DNA from 4 places in the Terrabacter sp. NPDC080008 genome. Region 3 is predicted to be linked to each of the others. Evidence: riboswitches for the same ligand, from Rfam matches in the RefSeq annotation. Region 3 holds a riboswitch; each other region holds the start of a gene.
What was found. Region 3 has a riboswitch for cyclic di-AMP ahead of AB0316_RS02370 (CHAP domain-containing protein). Riboswitches for the same ligand answer to the same signal wherever they lie in the genome.
Positions count from the first base shown of each region.

Region 1: linked by a shared signal. The riboswitch ahead of AB0316_RS05760 (transglycosylase family protein) and the one ahead of AB0316_RS02370 (CHAP domain-containing protein) in region 3 are both predicted to bind cyclic di-AMP.
Region 2: linked by a shared signal. The riboswitch ahead of AB0316_RS14585 (C40 family peptidase) and the one ahead of AB0316_RS02370 (CHAP domain-containing protein) in region 3 are both predicted to bind cyclic di-AMP.
Region 4: linked by a shared signal. The riboswitch ahead of AB0316_RS19395 (C40 family peptidase) and the one ahead of AB0316_RS02370 (CHAP domain-containing protein) in region 3 are both predicted to bind cyclic di-AMP.

Region 1 covers NZ_JBFBLC010000001.1:1,218,397-1,222,089, reverse strand. The annotation lists tRNA gene AB0316_RS05765 (tRNA-Thr) at 38-110, opposite strand; gene AB0316_RS05760 (transglycosylase family protein) at 278-979, opposite strand; cyclic di-AMP (ydaO/yuaA leader) riboswitch at 988-1,193, opposite strand; gene AB0316_RS05755 (serine/threonine-protein kinase) at 1,532-3,331, opposite strand; gene AB0316_RS05750 (CBS domain-containing protein) at 3,410-3,693, opposite strand, start outside.
Region 2 covers NZ_JBFBLC010000004.1:447,820-451,512, forward strand. The annotation lists gene AB0316_RS14575 (MFS transporter) at 1-39, shown strand, start outside; gene AB0316_RS14580 (iron dependent repressor, metal binding and dimerization domain protein) at 69-764, shown strand; cyclic di-AMP (ydaO/yuaA leader) riboswitch at 914-1,079, shown strand; gene AB0316_RS14585 (C40 family peptidase) at 1,082-1,888, shown strand; gene AB0316_RS14590 (DsbA family oxidoreductase) at 1,988-2,674, shown strand; gene AB0316_RS14595 (STAS domain-containing protein) at 2,738-3,130, opposite strand; gene AB0316_RS14600 (SpoIIE family protein phosphatase) at 3,123-3,693, opposite strand, start outside.
Region 3 covers NZ_JBFBLC010000001.1:501,645-505,337, forward strand. The annotation lists gene AB0316_RS02365 (alkene reductase) at 1-987, opposite strand, end outside; gene AB0316_RS02370 (CHAP domain-containing protein) at 1,263-2,156, opposite strand; cyclic di-AMP (ydaO/yuaA leader) riboswitch at 2,160-2,351, opposite strand; gene AB0316_RS02375 (DUF1801 domain-containing protein) at 2,627-3,001, opposite strand; gene AB0316_RS02380 (alpha/beta hydrolase) at 3,124-3,693, opposite strand, start outside.
Region 4 covers NZ_JBFBLC010000008.1:81,052-84,744, forward strand. The annotation lists gene flgK (flagellar hook-associated protein FlgK) at 1-367, shown strand, start outside; gene flgL (flagellar hook-associated protein FlgL) at 370-1,251, shown strand; gene AB0316_RS19390 (flagellar assembly protein FliW) at 1,248-1,607, shown strand; gene AB0316_RS19395 (C40 family peptidase) at 1,692-2,087, opposite strand; cyclic di-AMP (ydaO/yuaA leader) riboswitch at 2,261-2,436, opposite strand; gene AB0316_RS19400 (FBP domain-containing protein) at 2,841-3,335, shown strand; tRNA gene AB0316_RS19405 (tRNA-Gly) at 3,402-3,475, shown strand; gene AB0316_RS19410 (acyl-CoA dehydrogenase) at 3,637-3,693, shown strand, end outside.

The sequences.
Region 1 (3,693 bases), 720 kb from region 3:
AGCAGGAGACCTTCCTGCATGTTTGTGCTGGTCAGAGAGCTGGCGAGGGGACTCGAACCCCTAACCCCCTGTTTACAAGACAGGTGCGCTACCGATTGCGCCACGCCAGCACGCCCGCGGCACGAGCCTGCGGACGGGCGAAAGCGTAACGGAGCCCCGCGGCATACGCCCAAACGACGGCCGCCGGCGGGCGCGGGCCGGCCGGGGACAGAAGAACGGCCCCGCGCAACCCAGGGGTTGGTCGCGCGGGGCCGTCCGGCTCAGTTCTACCAGCAGGTCAGGGAAGGCGGAGCACCTGGCCGACGAAGATGAGGTTCGGGTTGGTGACCCGGGCCCCGTTCGCCTTCCACAGCGTCTTCCAGCCACCGCGCACGTGGTAGCGCTCGGCCAGCTGGCCGAGGGTGTCGCCGCTGCGGACGGTGATCTGCCGGCCCGTGGCGGTGTTCCTGGCCGTGTTCGTGACCGTCGGGGCGGCGGCGTACGTCTTCTTCTTGCTGACGGACTTCTTGACGGTCGACTTCTGGACGGTCGACTTCTTGGTGGTCAGCGGCGCACGCTGCGTGGAGCGGGAGACGCTGATGTTGCTCGAGGTCGCACCGCCGTTGGAGCGGCTGAGGCCGGCACGCACCGAGCAGACGGGCCAGGCGCCGGGGCCCTGGCCGGCGAGCACGCGCTGCGCCACGGCGATCTGCGCGTCACGCGAGGCGAAGTCGGCGCGCGAGGCGTAGGCGCCGCCGCCGTAGCCGAGCCACGTGCTCTTGGTGAACTGCAGGCCGCCGTAGAAGCCGTTGCCGGTGTTGATGTGCCAGTTGCCGCCGGACTCGCACGCGGCGACCGCGTCCCAGACCGAGGACGCCTTGGCCGAACCTGCGGTGGCGAGGCCCCCGACGATGGTGGCCGCTCCGGCGATGCCGACGCCCGCAAGGCGCTGCTTCACAGAGATCTTCTTCGCCGCAGCATGCTTGGACAGGTACTGCATGGTTGGGTGTTTCCTTCCTGACGTGCGCCTGCGGGGTTAGCTGTCGGGTTGGGGCGTCAGGTGCCCTGTCGCAGAAGCGACTTCACCCCCAGGCCAGATGCCACCTCGCGCTTCTTCGCGTGAGTGTGCTCTGACCGCACTGGGTCCCCCGTCCTCGCCCGGCCCACGGGTGTGGGCTACATCCCTGGCTGGCGAGGCTCGGCGCGCTCAGGGAACGGATTTTTGGGTGTCCATGTGAAGTTGTGGGGAGCGGCCGGCCCAAGCCGGACGCGACGAAGCGGAACGGGACGACGAGTCGATCCCCCCCTTCCGGCCCAAGAGCCGGGTGCCGCCGAGCACTGACGGTACGTGAGGTTTCAACGCCACACAAGCCGAGTCGAGACAATTTCGTGATCTTTTCGTCGCCCACCGGTCTGGGGTGATGCGGTACGCCCACACGAGGCCCACGGCCCGCTCACGAGCGACACACAGGGGGCGTACGCGTGGAGCGCGCCATCGAAGGGCCCACTCAGCCCGCTCGGGCTCCCGTGCAGGCCGTGCCTGTCCGACCGGTCAGCGCCCGAACGGGCTGGCGCTGAAGGGGGTCCAGGTGAAGCTCATGCCGTGCCGCAGCGCCGTCAGCGCCGCCACCGCGCCGAAGACCACGAGCACACCCGAGACGACCTGTCCCGCGACGCCGCTCGGCACGATCGTCCGCGCCATCGAGCGAGACCCTCGCCGCAGCGACGCCCCACCGGGGCCCCACCAGAGCATCAGCAGGCCGATGGCGCCACCGACGGCCAGCGTTGCGGGAGAGCCGGGCCCGAGGTCACCACCCTGGGCTCCCGCGAGCATCAGCGCTGTTGCGAAGACGCCGGCGAGCGCCACGGCGACCGGCAGCAGCAGTCCCACGACCGTCGCGACCGCACCGACGACGAGGTGCCAGGGGCTCGAGACCACGGCGAACGGCACGTCGCTGCGGCGCCGGCCGAAGTCGTAGCGCCGCAGCACCAGGGCGGTCACCGACCGGTCGGTGGCACGGGCCAGGGCAGACAGCATGGCGATCGAGACGAGCGCCACCCCGGGCCACGCCATCAGCGTGCCCACCCAGGCGACCGCCACGGCAGCGAGCAGCCCGGTGCGAGTGGGCAGCCCGATGCGCGGGTCCCCCTCGCGCTGGACGGGCTCCTGGTCCTCCCAGCCGTCCTCGTCGTCCCACGGACCGTTGGGGCCGGCGTCGTCGTCCCAGCCGCGCTCGTGGGACGGCGGCGGCACCGGAGCGGGCACCCGCGGCCGGGTCGTCGGGGGCGCCCACCGAGACGGCGCGGGCGGGAGCTGCGCGGCGACCGGGTCGAGCGCCGGCTGGACGGCGGTGTGCACCCAGGGCATGACGGCCGTGCCGGCGCCCTCGACCACCTGTGTGTCACCCGGCGTGGCGGACCGCCCGTCGTCCCACAGTCCACCCCGGGGCGTCGGCACGATGGCCGCCTGGCCCGCGGCATACGCCTCGAGGGCGGCGATGACCTCGTCCGCGTGGGGGCGCTGGCGCGGGTCGGGCGACAGCGAGGCGCGCAGCAGCGGCACGAGGCGGGGGTCGACCCCGTCGAGGTCCACCTCGCCGGCCCGGACGCGGGCGAGCACGGCATCCATGCGCCCGCGCCCGAACGGCGGACGACCCGACGCGGCATACGTGATCGTCGCGGCCCAGCCCCACCAGTCGGTGGCGTCGGTGATGGCCGCGCCCTCCACGAGCTCGGGTGAGAGGTAGCCGGGCGTGCCCATGACGAGACCGCCGACGGTGTGGCGCACGTCGTCCTGCAGGTGGGCGATGCCGAAGTCGATGAGGACGGGGTCGCCGTCCTCGAGCAGGACGTTGCCGGGCTTGATGTCGCGGTGCACGACGCCGCAGGCGTGGATCGACCGGATCGCCTCGGCGATGCCGCGCGCGAGCCGCAGCAGGTCGGCCGGTGGCAGGGGGCCGTGGTCCTCGACGACCTCGTCGAGGGCAGGACCGGGCACGTAGCGGGTCACGAGGTAGGGCCGCGGCGCCATGACGTCGGCGTCGATGACGCTCGCGACGCGGGCGTCGCGGATGCGCGAGAGCGTGTCGACCTCGCGGGAAAGCCGCTGGCGCGCGTCGGCGTCGTGCGCCACGTGCGAGCGCAGCACCTTGATCGCCACGGCACGGCCGCGCGGGTCGAGGGCGAGGTGCACCACGCCCATCCCGCCCTCGCCGATCTCCTCGATGAGGCGGTAGGGGCCGATGCGCTGCGCCGACGCGGGCCGGGTCGGGGCGGCCGCGGTGGGCAGCGCCCCGGTGCGCGTGCCGGGCCGGGGGCTCGGCACCCGCGCGGTCCGGTCGTACGCAGTCATGCCCCTACGGTATGCGACTGCGGCGCGGTCGCCGGGACACTCCCGAGGCGCGCCCCGAAGTGTCCGGCTTCCGGCCGGTCAGTGGCTGATGTAGTCGCGCAGCTGGTCGCGCTCGGACTGCAGCTCGGCCAGCCGGTGCTTGACGATGTCGCCGATCGAGACGATCGCCGTCAGCCGTCCGGCCGGATCGACGATGGGCACGTGGCGCACCCGCTCCTCGGTCATCGTCCCGGCGAGGTCTGCGACGTCGTCGTCCGCAGAGCCGGTCGTGACGTCGCTCGTCATGATCTGCGAGACCGGGCCGTCGAGCACGCCGGTGCCCGTCGAATGGAGGTGCAGCACGACGTCGCGCTCGCTCACGA
Region 2 (3,693 bases), on a different contig from region 3:
CACGACCCCACCCGGGCACCGGCGCCGGGCGGGCTCTGACCGCTGCCCGACTCTGAGAGGGTATGACCGTGACCGACCTGATCGACACCACCGAGATGTACCTCCGCACCATCTTCGAGCTGGAGGAGGAGGGCATCGTGCCCCTCCGCGCCCGCATCGCCGAGCGTCTCGGCCACTCGGGCCCCACGGTGTCGCAGACGGTGGCGCGCATGGAGCGCGACGGCCTCGTCGCCGTCACGGGCGACCGTCACCTGGAGCTGTCCGAGCGCGGCCGCCTGCTGGCCACCCGCGTCATGCGCAAGCACCGCCTCGCCGAGCGCCTCCTCGTCGACGTCATCGGCCTCGAGTGGGAGTACGCCCACGACGAGGCCTGCCGGTGGGAGCACGTCATGTCCGAGAAGGTCGAGCGCAAGATCCTCGGCCTCATCGGGGAGGGCCTCGAGTCGCCGTACGGCAACCCGATCCCGGGTCTGGCCGAGCTCGGCGTGGAGCAGGAGCAGGACTTCCTCGCCGGGCTGCGCACCTTGGCTGCCGTCGTGGGCGACGACCCGTCCGTCGTGACGATCCGGCGCATCGGCGAGCCGGTGCAGGTCGATCCCGAGGCGCTCGCGCTGCTGACCAGCGCCGGTGTCGTGCCCGGCGCGCGGGTCGAGGTGGTGCGCGAGGGAGGCCGCGTCCTGGCAGTCCGGGAGGGCGGCGAGCCGTCCGCCGGGGTGTCGCTGCCCGACGACGTCGCGGTCCACGTCTTCTGCCAGGCCGCCTGACCTCGTTTACGCGATCCCGGAAAAGTCTTTGACTTCCCGTGTCCTGAACGTGACAACCGATGGGGTGCTTGGGTACGGTTGGCCCCACTTGCTCTCCCCGTCGAGCAGGTGCCCCGGGTCGGACCGCCTAGTCCTGCCATCGACCCGAGGCTCGGCACGAACCGCATGGCAGGAGCGGGGGAACCACTTTCTGCGGACGTCGTGAGACGTCCTCGGGGTGAAGCCCTCCGTGGACCGATATCGGTCCGAGCGAAGGCCGGGCTAGTACCTCCAGCCCGAACCCGACAGCTCACCTCGCCGGCGTCGAGAGGTCAAACGTGGCTCAGAACGTTCCCGGGCGCCACCGCGCCCCCGGTCGCTTCAGCGCGCTCGCGGAGCTGAAGACGATCGCCAAGGAGTCTGCCCAGCCCGCCGTCAAGGGTGCCGCCATCGTGGCCGCCTCCGGTGGACTCGTCGCCTCGTTCGCCGGCACGGCGAACGCCGCCGACGGATCGAGCAGCGTCGTGGCGGCCCCGGCCGCCGTCGGTCCCGCGGCCGGCACCCTCACGGCAGGCAACGCCCTGTCGGCCATCGGCTTCGCCAAGCCCGCGCTCAAGCAGGCCAAGGCCGCGCCGGTCGTCATCGAGGACATCGCGGTGAAGACCCAGCGCGCCGAGCAGAAGGCCGCCGAGGAGGCTGCGACCAAGGCCGCCGCGGACCGCCAGGCCGCCTCGCAGCGGGTGTCGCGCTCCGCCGAGCGGGTTGCCCTGAACCCCGCCCCGGCTGCGGACTCCGCTCCGGCTCCCGCCCCCAGCGCCTCCGGCATCGTCGGCATCGCCCAGTCGCTGTTCGGCATCCCGTACGTCTACGGCGGCACCACCCCGTCCGGCTTCGACTGCTCGGGCTTCACCTCCTACGTCTACCGCCAGGCGGGCATCTCGATCCCGCGCACGGCGTCCGCGCAGCAGGCGGCGGCGACCCGGGTCAGCAGCCCGAGCCCCGGTGACCTGGTCTTCTTCGGCTCGCCGGCCTACCACGTCGGCATCTACGTCAGCCCCGGCCGCATGATCGACGCGCAGCGTCCCGGCACCACGACCGGCAACCACTCGATCTGGACCACGCCGTCCGGCTACGGCCGCTTCTGAGCGCCGCCTCTCGCACACACGCCCTGTGCCCCCACCGCATCGCGGTGGGGGCACAGCGCGTTCCCCGGCTCGTCCCGTGGCCCGTGGTTGACTGACGTGATGACCGTCCAGCCTGCCGCAGAGTCCACGACCCACATCGAGCTCGACCTCTGGAGCGACCTGGTCTGCCCCTACTCGTGGGTGGCCAAACGCCGTCTGCAGGCCGCCATCGCGGCCTTCGAGCGTCCGCACGACGTGACGGTGCGCCTGCGCGCCTTCGAGCTCGACCCCGACGTCCCGGTTGGCGGGTCGGTGCCGGTGCGCGAGCACCTGTCGGTGCGCTACGGCGGGGGAGACGCGGGAACCGGGCGGCTGATGAACGCCAAGGCGTCCGAAGAGGCCCAGGCCGACGACCTCGTCTTCGACTGGGACCGTGCGGTGCGGGCCAACACCTTCGACGCTCACCGGCTGTGCGCCCTGGCCGGTGAGATGGGTGGGCCGGCCCTGCGCTCTGCCGCCGACGAGCGCTTCCACGCCGCCCACTTCGGCGAGGGCCTGGCCATCGACGACCACGAGGTCCTCCAGCGCCTCGCCGCCGAGTGCGGCCTCGACGAGCGGCGGGTGGCTGCCGTCCTCGCCTCGGACGAGTACGCCGAGCAGGTGCGTGCCGACGAGCGCGAGGCGCGGTCGATGGGGGTCACCTCCACGCCCTTCGTCCTGGCCAACGGGTATGCCGCCCTGTCGGGTGTGAGGCCCGTCGACGACTACCTGGCCCTCCTTCGCGGCGTCGCCACGCAGTCCGTCTGACGGGGTCCGTCGGCCGACGGGGTCACGGCGGCCCGCGGCGGCATGACGTGACGGCGGCGCCCGCTACGGGGCCGCCTGACCCGGGGACGGCGGGAGGGCGGCATACGCCCTCGCGGTGTCGAGCAGGTCGGGTGGGCCCTCGTCGACCGGGACCACCTGGCTGAGGCGGGTCAGCTCGATGACTGCGCGGATCGGAGCGGCGCGGGGGACCACGAGGCGCAGCTCCTGGCGGCGGTCGCGCAGCCGCTCGGCGAGGCGGAAGAGGGAGGCGACCGCGGCGCTGTCGAGGAAGGTCGTGCCGGTCAGGTCGAGCACGGCGAGGGTGACCTGCTCGGGGACCGAGTGGCTCACCCCGTCGGTCACGGCGCGCGCGTTCGACAGGTCGAGCTCGCCGATGACCCGGACCACCGCGGTGGTGCCCACGCGGGCCGTGTCGACCTTGGCGAGGTCACTCACCGGACGCCCCCGACCCGCCCGGGGCCTCGGGCCCGCCGGTCGTGGGGGAGGCCACCGGGATCCGCCGGCGCAGGCGCACCGTGGTGCCGTCTGCCGTGTGCTCGACGACGACCTCGTCCATGAGGGCGTGGATCAGCTGCAGGCCCCACCCGCCGCCGCGCTCGGCAGGCCGGCGCCAGCGGCCCTCGTCACCCACCACGATCTCCAGGGTGCCGCCCTCCAGGCGCGCCTCGACGGCGAGTGCACCGGGCGCCGGGTCGCCGCTGTACGCGTGCTGGACGACGTTGGCGCAGGCCTCGCCACAGGCGACGAGCACCTCGCCGGCCGGCTCCTCGGGCACCCCGGCGCGGGCGAGCCAGCGGCGCATCGCGCTGCGGAGCTGCACGAGGTTGCGCGCCTCCGCGGGCAGGCGCAGACGCAGCTCACCGTCCACCGTCGGCAGCTGGCGCACGGCCAGGACGGCGACGTCGTCGGAGACGTGCGCGTCGTCGAGCAGGGTGTGCAGCAGGCGGTCGCAGAGCGTCTCGAGGTCGTCCTCACTGTCCTCGCCGGGGGCGGCGCAG
Region 3 (3,693 bases):
CTCGCGCCAGCGGCGCACGAGGTCGGGGTTGGCGAGGAACTCGCGGCCGACGGCGACGAGGTCGGCGAGGTCGCGCTCGAGGAGGTCCTCGACGTCGGCCAGCTGCGTCACCGAGCTGAAGCCGGTGTTGAGGATGACCGGGCCCTCGAAGCGCTTGCGCAGGTTGCGCACGAGGTCGGACTCCGGGTCGCCGAGGATGCTGAGGTAGGCCAGGCCGAGCGGCGCGATGCCCTCGACGAGCGCCTCGTAGGTCGCGGCGGTCTCGGCCTCGTCCTCCTCGAGAACGCCCTGGATGTTGTGCGCGGGCGAGATGCGGATGCCGACGCGGTCGGCGCCGATGGCCTCGGCCACGGCCTTGGTGATCTCGATCGTCAGGCGGGCGCGGTTCTCGGGGGAGCCGCCGTACTCGTCGGTGCGCTGGTTGCTGCTCGGCGCGAGGAACTGGTGCGGCAGGTAGCCGTTGGCGGCGTGGACCTCGACCCCGTCGAGACCCGCGGCGATCGCCTGGCGCGCCGCGTGGACGAACTCGGCCACGAGCCCGGGGATCTCCTCGGTCTCGAGGGCGCGCGGGACGACATACGGCTGCTGGCCCTTGGCGGTGACGATCTCGCCGGGGGCGGCGATGGCGCTGGGGGCGACGCTCTCGAGGCCACCCTTGTTGTCGGGGTGGGCGATGCGGCCGGCGTGCATGAGCTGGACGACGATGTGGCCGCCGCCCTGGTGCACGCGGTCGGCGACGAGGCGCCAGCCGGCGACCTGCTCGTCGGAGTGCATGCCGGGGGTGTCGAGGTAGCCCTGGCCGACGGCGCTCGGCTGGGTGCCCTCGGTGATGATGAGGCCGGCGCTCGCGCGCTGGCCGTAGTACTCGGCGTTGAGCTCGGTCGGCGCCTGGCCCTCGCCGGCGCGGTTGCGCGTCAGGGGTGCCATGACGAAGCGCTGGGGGAGGTCCCAGCGGCCGATGCGGATGCTCTCGAAGGCAGTGCTCACGGGCCTGCTCCTCACGTGTGGGGGACGGTCGGATCTGTCGAGGCGGGCACCGCCGGGGGAGGCGGTGGAGCCTTCAACTACCTAGGCGTCAAGGAGCAGAGCCGACCGATCATTCCCGATTGCCCCCGGTTGTGGGCTACCTCGCAGGCTGCGCTCGGCTGGCACGCAAGGAGGGAACGCTCGTTGTGAGGCCGTGGATGGGGACGCAGAAGGGGAGGACGCCCGAGGCGTCCTCCCCTTCCCACAGTCGCGTCAGTGCGCGGAACCTGCTGCGCTCACGGAGCGTAGATGAACGACATGCCGCCGCTCAGCGTCACCGTGCGGGTGTCGTAGTTGTACGGACCCGCGGTGGCGTTCATCTCGATGATGGTCACCTTGTTGCCGTTGACGGCGGTGACCCAGCCGACGTGGCCGACGCTCGAGGAGCCGGCGACACCGGGCTGCATGACGATGATCGATCGCGTACGCGGGGTGCTGCTCACGGTGTAGCCCGCGGACCGTGCGCCGGAGGCCCAGGCCATCGCGTTGCCGGTCCAGCCACCGGGGTAGTAGCCCTCGGACTGGTACCACTTGTTGAGGGCGCCCCACGTGCACTGGCCGGCGGTGGCCCAGTTGGAGGAGGCCCGCATGCCCGACGAGGCGCTGGGCGCGGACGCGTTGGCGCTCACCTTGACGGACGAGGTGCTGTTGGTCAGGGTGCGGCGGGTCAGGTCGCGCGAGGCGCGCTGCGTGGCGGCCTGACGGTCGGCAGCGGCCTTGGCTGCCGCAGCCTTCGCAGCGGCGTCGGCACGCTCGGCCTTGACCTGCTCGTCCTCGATGACCTCGGGCTTGGTCTTCTCCACGCGCTGGGCAGCGGTCTGCTGCGTGGCGGGCGCGAAGCCGATCTTGGACAGGGCCGTCGACGGCGCGGGTGCGGCGGTCGTGGCCGGGCCCACCGCGGCGGGAGCCGCCTCGGGGGCGGCGGCGTTGACGCCGGCCGACTTGGCGGCGGACAGGGTGTCGGCGCTCGCCGGGTTGGCGAACCCGGCGACGAGACCGCCGGTGGCGGCCACGAGGGCGCCTGCCTTCAGGGCCGGCTGGGCCGACTCGCGAGCGAGGAGCTTGAGCTCGCTCAGGGGGTTGTGGCGTCCGGGCGCGCGGTGGCGCCCACGGGTGGTGTCGTTGATCACGGCTGTGCCTCTCCGCGCCTACGAAGTTAGCTGTCGGGTTCGGGCGGAAAGGTGCCCGGCCTCCGACCCAGCTGACGAGACTTCGTCGGCGGGGCTGAGGCTTAACCCCAAGGACGTCCGGAGTCGTTGCGCCGGACGCCCGGAGAAACGTGTGGTTCCTCCGCTCCTGTCACAAGGGTTTGGTTCTTCTCGCCAGGTGGTGACAGGACTAGGCGGTCCACCACGCGAGAGCCCGACCTGATGGACGGACTCCCGAAGAGTAGAGGAGTCGATCAGCAAAAGTCACGCCGAGGTAACGGCATGGCGTCCGTTGCGTCACCCTATGTCCAGATTTCCGGCCGGAATCAGCCCTGACCGGGCAGATCGTGAGAGGCAGATCACATCAAGCCTGTGGTCCGGCTGTGGCCGCCCGGGGTAGCGCCTGTGGCTGCTCGGCGACCGAGCACCACCGTCTTGGGGTGGCCGACGGGTCAGCTGTCGGAGCTCTCCGACACGGCGGCACGGCGGGCGAGGCAGAGCCGGGTGATCTCGCCGATCAGCTCGAGCGGCACCGGCCGGCTGACCGGGAAGCGGACGGTGTCCTTGGCCCGGCGGTAGGGGGCGATGGCCTCCTCGAACTCCGGGCTACCGGTGGGCACGGGGTAGAGCCCGACGTGGTTCTTCCAGCCGGCGTAGTAGACGAGCGGCTTGCCGTCGACGGTGAAGGTCGCCATGCCGTAGCTGATCTTCTCGGCCGCGTGCGGGGCCACCTTCTTGATCGCCTTCCTCACCCCGGCGAGCTGCGTCCGCGTGTCTTCGGGGTAGGACGCGATGTAGTCGTCGACTGACGCAAACCTGGGGGCCAATCCTGGTCCTCACTTCGGTGTCGGACCGGTCATGGAGGGGATGAACCGACTGTATTGTGCGAAACGGGCGTCTGCAAAAGGAAAGTGGTCCATTCCGGACACCCGCGGCGGCCCGTCCTCGCTCAGACCTCGAGCCACTCCTCACCGGCGAGGACCCGGCCCACGGGACCGTCCACCTCGCGCCCGAGCAGAGTCGCAGCGGTGAAGTCGGCGGCCAGCCCGTCGAACACCTCATGGCGCCGCAGCATCGCGTGCTTGCCGCCGGTGACGGTGACGTAGCCGACCCGGTCGGCGGTGCGCGCCAGGTCGCGGGCCACGGCGGCGGCGTTGCGCGGACGAGCCACCCGGTCCTCGTCGCCGTGGACGATGAGAACCTGCCGTCCTGAGAGGTTGGCTCGCCCCTCGTCCGGATAGACCCAGGGGTTGAGGGCGACGGCGCTGACCACCGGGTGCTCCCGCGCGGCGATCAGCGCGGCGCGCCCGCCGAGGGAGTGCCCGACGAGCGTCACCGGCAGCTCCGGGCCGAACCGCTCGGCGACCTGGCCGAGCGCCCAGTGCACGTCGTCGACCGGGGTGTGGGTCGCGTCCCAGCCGCGGGTCGAGTTGAGCAGGCGCAGCACGGCGGCCTCACCCCGGACGGCGCGGGCGATCCGGGCCGCGATCGGCACCATCCGCAGCACCGACAGCTGGGT
Region 4 (3,693 bases), on a different contig from region 3:
GGTCGTGCCCACGAGCGCCGACGGCATCGCGACCGGAGCGGTCGGGTCAGGTGCCCTCGACTCCTCCACCGCGGATGCCATCGCCCAGCTCTCCCGCGGGAGCGCATCGCCCGACGCGCAGTGGGCTGCATTCGTGACGGCCACGGGCAGCGCCTCCCGCGCGGCGACGCAGCAGGCCACCATCGCCGACACCGCCGCCGGCAACGCCAAGCAGGCCCAGGTCTCGGGCGCATCGGTGAGCCTCGACGAGGAGAGCGTGGGGCTCATGGCGGCCCAGCACGCCTACCAGGCGGCCGCCCGCGTGCTCAGCGCCATCGACGAAGCCCTCGACACCCTCATCAACCGCACCGGAAGCGTAGGACGCTGACCATGATCCGTGTGACCGACCAGTCGATGTCCCTCGCCGCGCAGCGCGCGCTGGGCGAGCGGCAGTCGCGGCTGTCCGCCGCCCAGCAGACCGCCACCTCCGGCGCCCGCATCTCGCGCCCGTCCGACGACCCCGTCGGCACCGGCGAGGCGCTGCGCGTCCGCGCCGAGCTCGCCGCCCGGGGCCAGTTCCAGCGCAACATCGCCGACGGCACCGGCTGGCTGCGCACCATCGACTCGGCGCTCGACGGCGCCACCGGCGTCCTGCGCCAGGTCCGCGACGCGGTCATCCAGGGCGGCAACGGCTCACTGACGCAGGACGCCCGCGACGCCCTCGCCTCGGTCGTCGACGGTCTGCGCGCCGACCTGCTCGCCTCGGCCAACACCCGCTACCTCGGGCGCAACGTCTTCGCCGGCACCTCCGACGCCGAGGCCGCCTTCACCGACGGGACTCCACCGACCTTCAACGGTTCGCCCGGCAGCGTGACGCGCCGCATCTCCGCCGACCAGAGCGTCCCCGTGGACGCCGACGGCCGCGCGGTCTTCGGCACCGGCGCGACGTCCGCGTTCTCGGTCCTCGACGGGATCGCTGCCGACCTGCGGGCCGGCACCGACCCGACGTCCCGGCTCGGGGCCCTCGACGCCGCGATGAGCACGGTCGTCAGCGCCCGCTCGGAGGTGGGCACCCGGTCGGCGCTGCTCGACCGCGCGAGCCAGGCCACGACCGAGGCCACGACATCGCTCACCTCCCGGCGCACGGCCATCGAGGACGTCGACCTCGGTCAGGCGGTGCTCGACCTGCAGCTGCAGCAGACCGCCTACCAGGCGGCCCTCGCCGTCACCGCGAAGGTCCTCCAGCCGAGCCTGACGGAGTTCCTGCGATGAGCACCCTGCTGTTCGAGCAGCCGATGCCGGGCCTGGACCCGCACACCGTCTACGAGCTGGACCCGGTGGAGGGGGCCGACGGCGTCTACAGCCTGCAGCCGCAGGACGCCCCGGACGTGCGCCTCTTCCTGCTCGAGGCCGCCCTCTACCTGCCCGACTACGTCCCCGAGGTCACGGCGGCCAGCACGCAGGTCGGCCTCGAGCCCGACGACCGCGCCCGCATCCTCGTCGTGGCCACCCCCGGCGACTCGGGCACGTCCGTCAACCTCGCCGCCCCTGTCGTCGTCAACGAGTCCGCAGGCCGGGCGGTTCAGGCCATCCTCGACGGCTGGGACCTGCGAGCGCCGCTGACCTGAGCGGCCGTACGTCCGAACGGCGGGGTTTCACGCGCCCGGTGCCTGGCGGGTGGGGTCCAGACACCGGACGCGCTGGTCGTTGAGTCAGCGGACCCGGCCGGCGACCCAGGCGGTGGTCCAGAGCCTCGAGAGCTGGACGCGCTGGCCCGGACGGGGCGCATGCCACACCTTGCCGGAACCGGCGTAGACGCCGACGTGGTAGGCCCGGCCGCCCGACATGAAGAAGATGAGGTCACCGGGGAGGATGTTCGCCTTGGCGATCCGGATCGTCGCGAGGCGCTGAGCGTTCGCCGTGCGCGGCAGGTATTGGTGCAGCCGGGTGTGGAAGACGTAGTAGACGAGGCCGGAGCAGTCGAAGTACGTCGGGCCGGCGCCCCCCCAGCGGTACCACTTGCCGACTTGGGCGGCCGTGAGGCGCAGGCCCTGGGTGCGCAACGGCACCGCGTAGGCCGGCGTGGCGTGGACCGTGACCGCCGACACGGACGTCGATCCCGGTGGGGAGCCGGTCGAGCCAGTGGAGGCAGCGGTGCCGGACACAGGAGCGCCGCCCAGTCCGAGGAGCAGGGCGGCGGCGAGCAGCGGTGTCAGGGCGAGCGAGCGAAGTTGTCGGAGACTGCGTGGAGGGCGTGCAGGGGTAGTAGCGGGCATGGTCGGGTTCCTTCCCACGCCTTCGAGATGAGCTGTCGGGTTCGGGCGGAGGTAGCCCGGCCGCGCATGGCGGCTTCACCCCGAGGACCGGTCCTTGCCGGCCCAGAAGTGGGTCTCCCGATCCTGTCCACGTGATGCTTTGACTGCCCCGACGGCGGACAGGACTCGGCGTGCCGCGGGCCGACCGGGGAAGACCCCGGTCGATGAGCACTCACGACGGTGGCAGAGCGGGGCCGTGAACCATAGGTCATCGCTGGATATCGGCAACTGTTGCCGGGACAAACGGTGCCCAACCCGGGCACGTCGCCGGGCGTCCCGACGCCCAAGAGGTGGCGGACGGCATACGCGCCCTCCGACGGACCGGGCGAAAGGGGTGGACCGGGGCGCCAATAGGGGCGCACGATGGACCCGGCCGCGCGTGGCGCGCGGTGACTCGTCAGTGTGCAGGCCCGGACCGACTGTTACGTCGAGGGCCGGAGAGGGTGGTGGCCACCATGGCCGGCAGAGCGGCTCGCGCCCTCCCCCACCCCACTCCCGGCTGACCGGCCATCCGGTCATGCCCGCGAACCGACGAGGAGCACGACCGTGAAACCCCTGACAGAGCAAGAGATCCGCGCGTCCTTCATCAACGCGAGCCGTCGCGAGGCGAAGCAGGCACCTCTGCCCGACCTCGAGCGGCTCGGTGACCGCTGGGAGTCGCTGGACTACCTCGGCTGGACCGACCGGAGCAACCCGCAACGCGCGTATGCCGTGGTGCCCGTCGACGACGAGCCCGTCGGCTTCCTGCTGCGGGCCTCCGAGCGGACGCGGAAGTCCAGCGCGATGTGTGCCTGGTGCGAGGACGTCATCGCCACGAGTGACGTCAAGCTCTTCACGGCCAGGCGCGCCGGCGCCGCCGGCCGCGAGGGCAACAGCCTCGGCACCCTGGTGCACACCGACTTCAGCTGCTCGACGCACGTGCGGCGGCTGCCGAACAGCATGGAGGGCGGCCTCGACCCGGTGGCGCTCGTGGCCCGTCGGGTCGAGGAGCTGCAGCTGCGCTCGTCCGCCTTCGCCCGCCGCGTGCGCGACGGTTCCTAGGCGCCGCGCCGGGCGGCGCGCGTTTTGGACGACTGGTCCGGCTGTTGCTACGGTAGGCGACGCCTCGCAGGCGTAGTTCAGTAGCAGAACAGCCTTCTTCCAGAAGGAAGACGTACGTGCAATTCGTGCCGCCTGCTCCAGACGAAGGGCCCGGTCACTGCGACCGGGCCCTTCGGCATACCTCCCTGTCCTTGCGCGCATTACTGGCCGGTAGCATCATGGAGGTAACCGGCCAGTAACTTCGCGCGCCCGCCGGCGACGGCGCGGCCGCACGAGCGAGAAGAACGCGGAGGGTCCCCCGATGGGCCACTACAAGAGCAACGTGCGCGACCTCGAGTTCAACCTCTTCGAGGTCTTC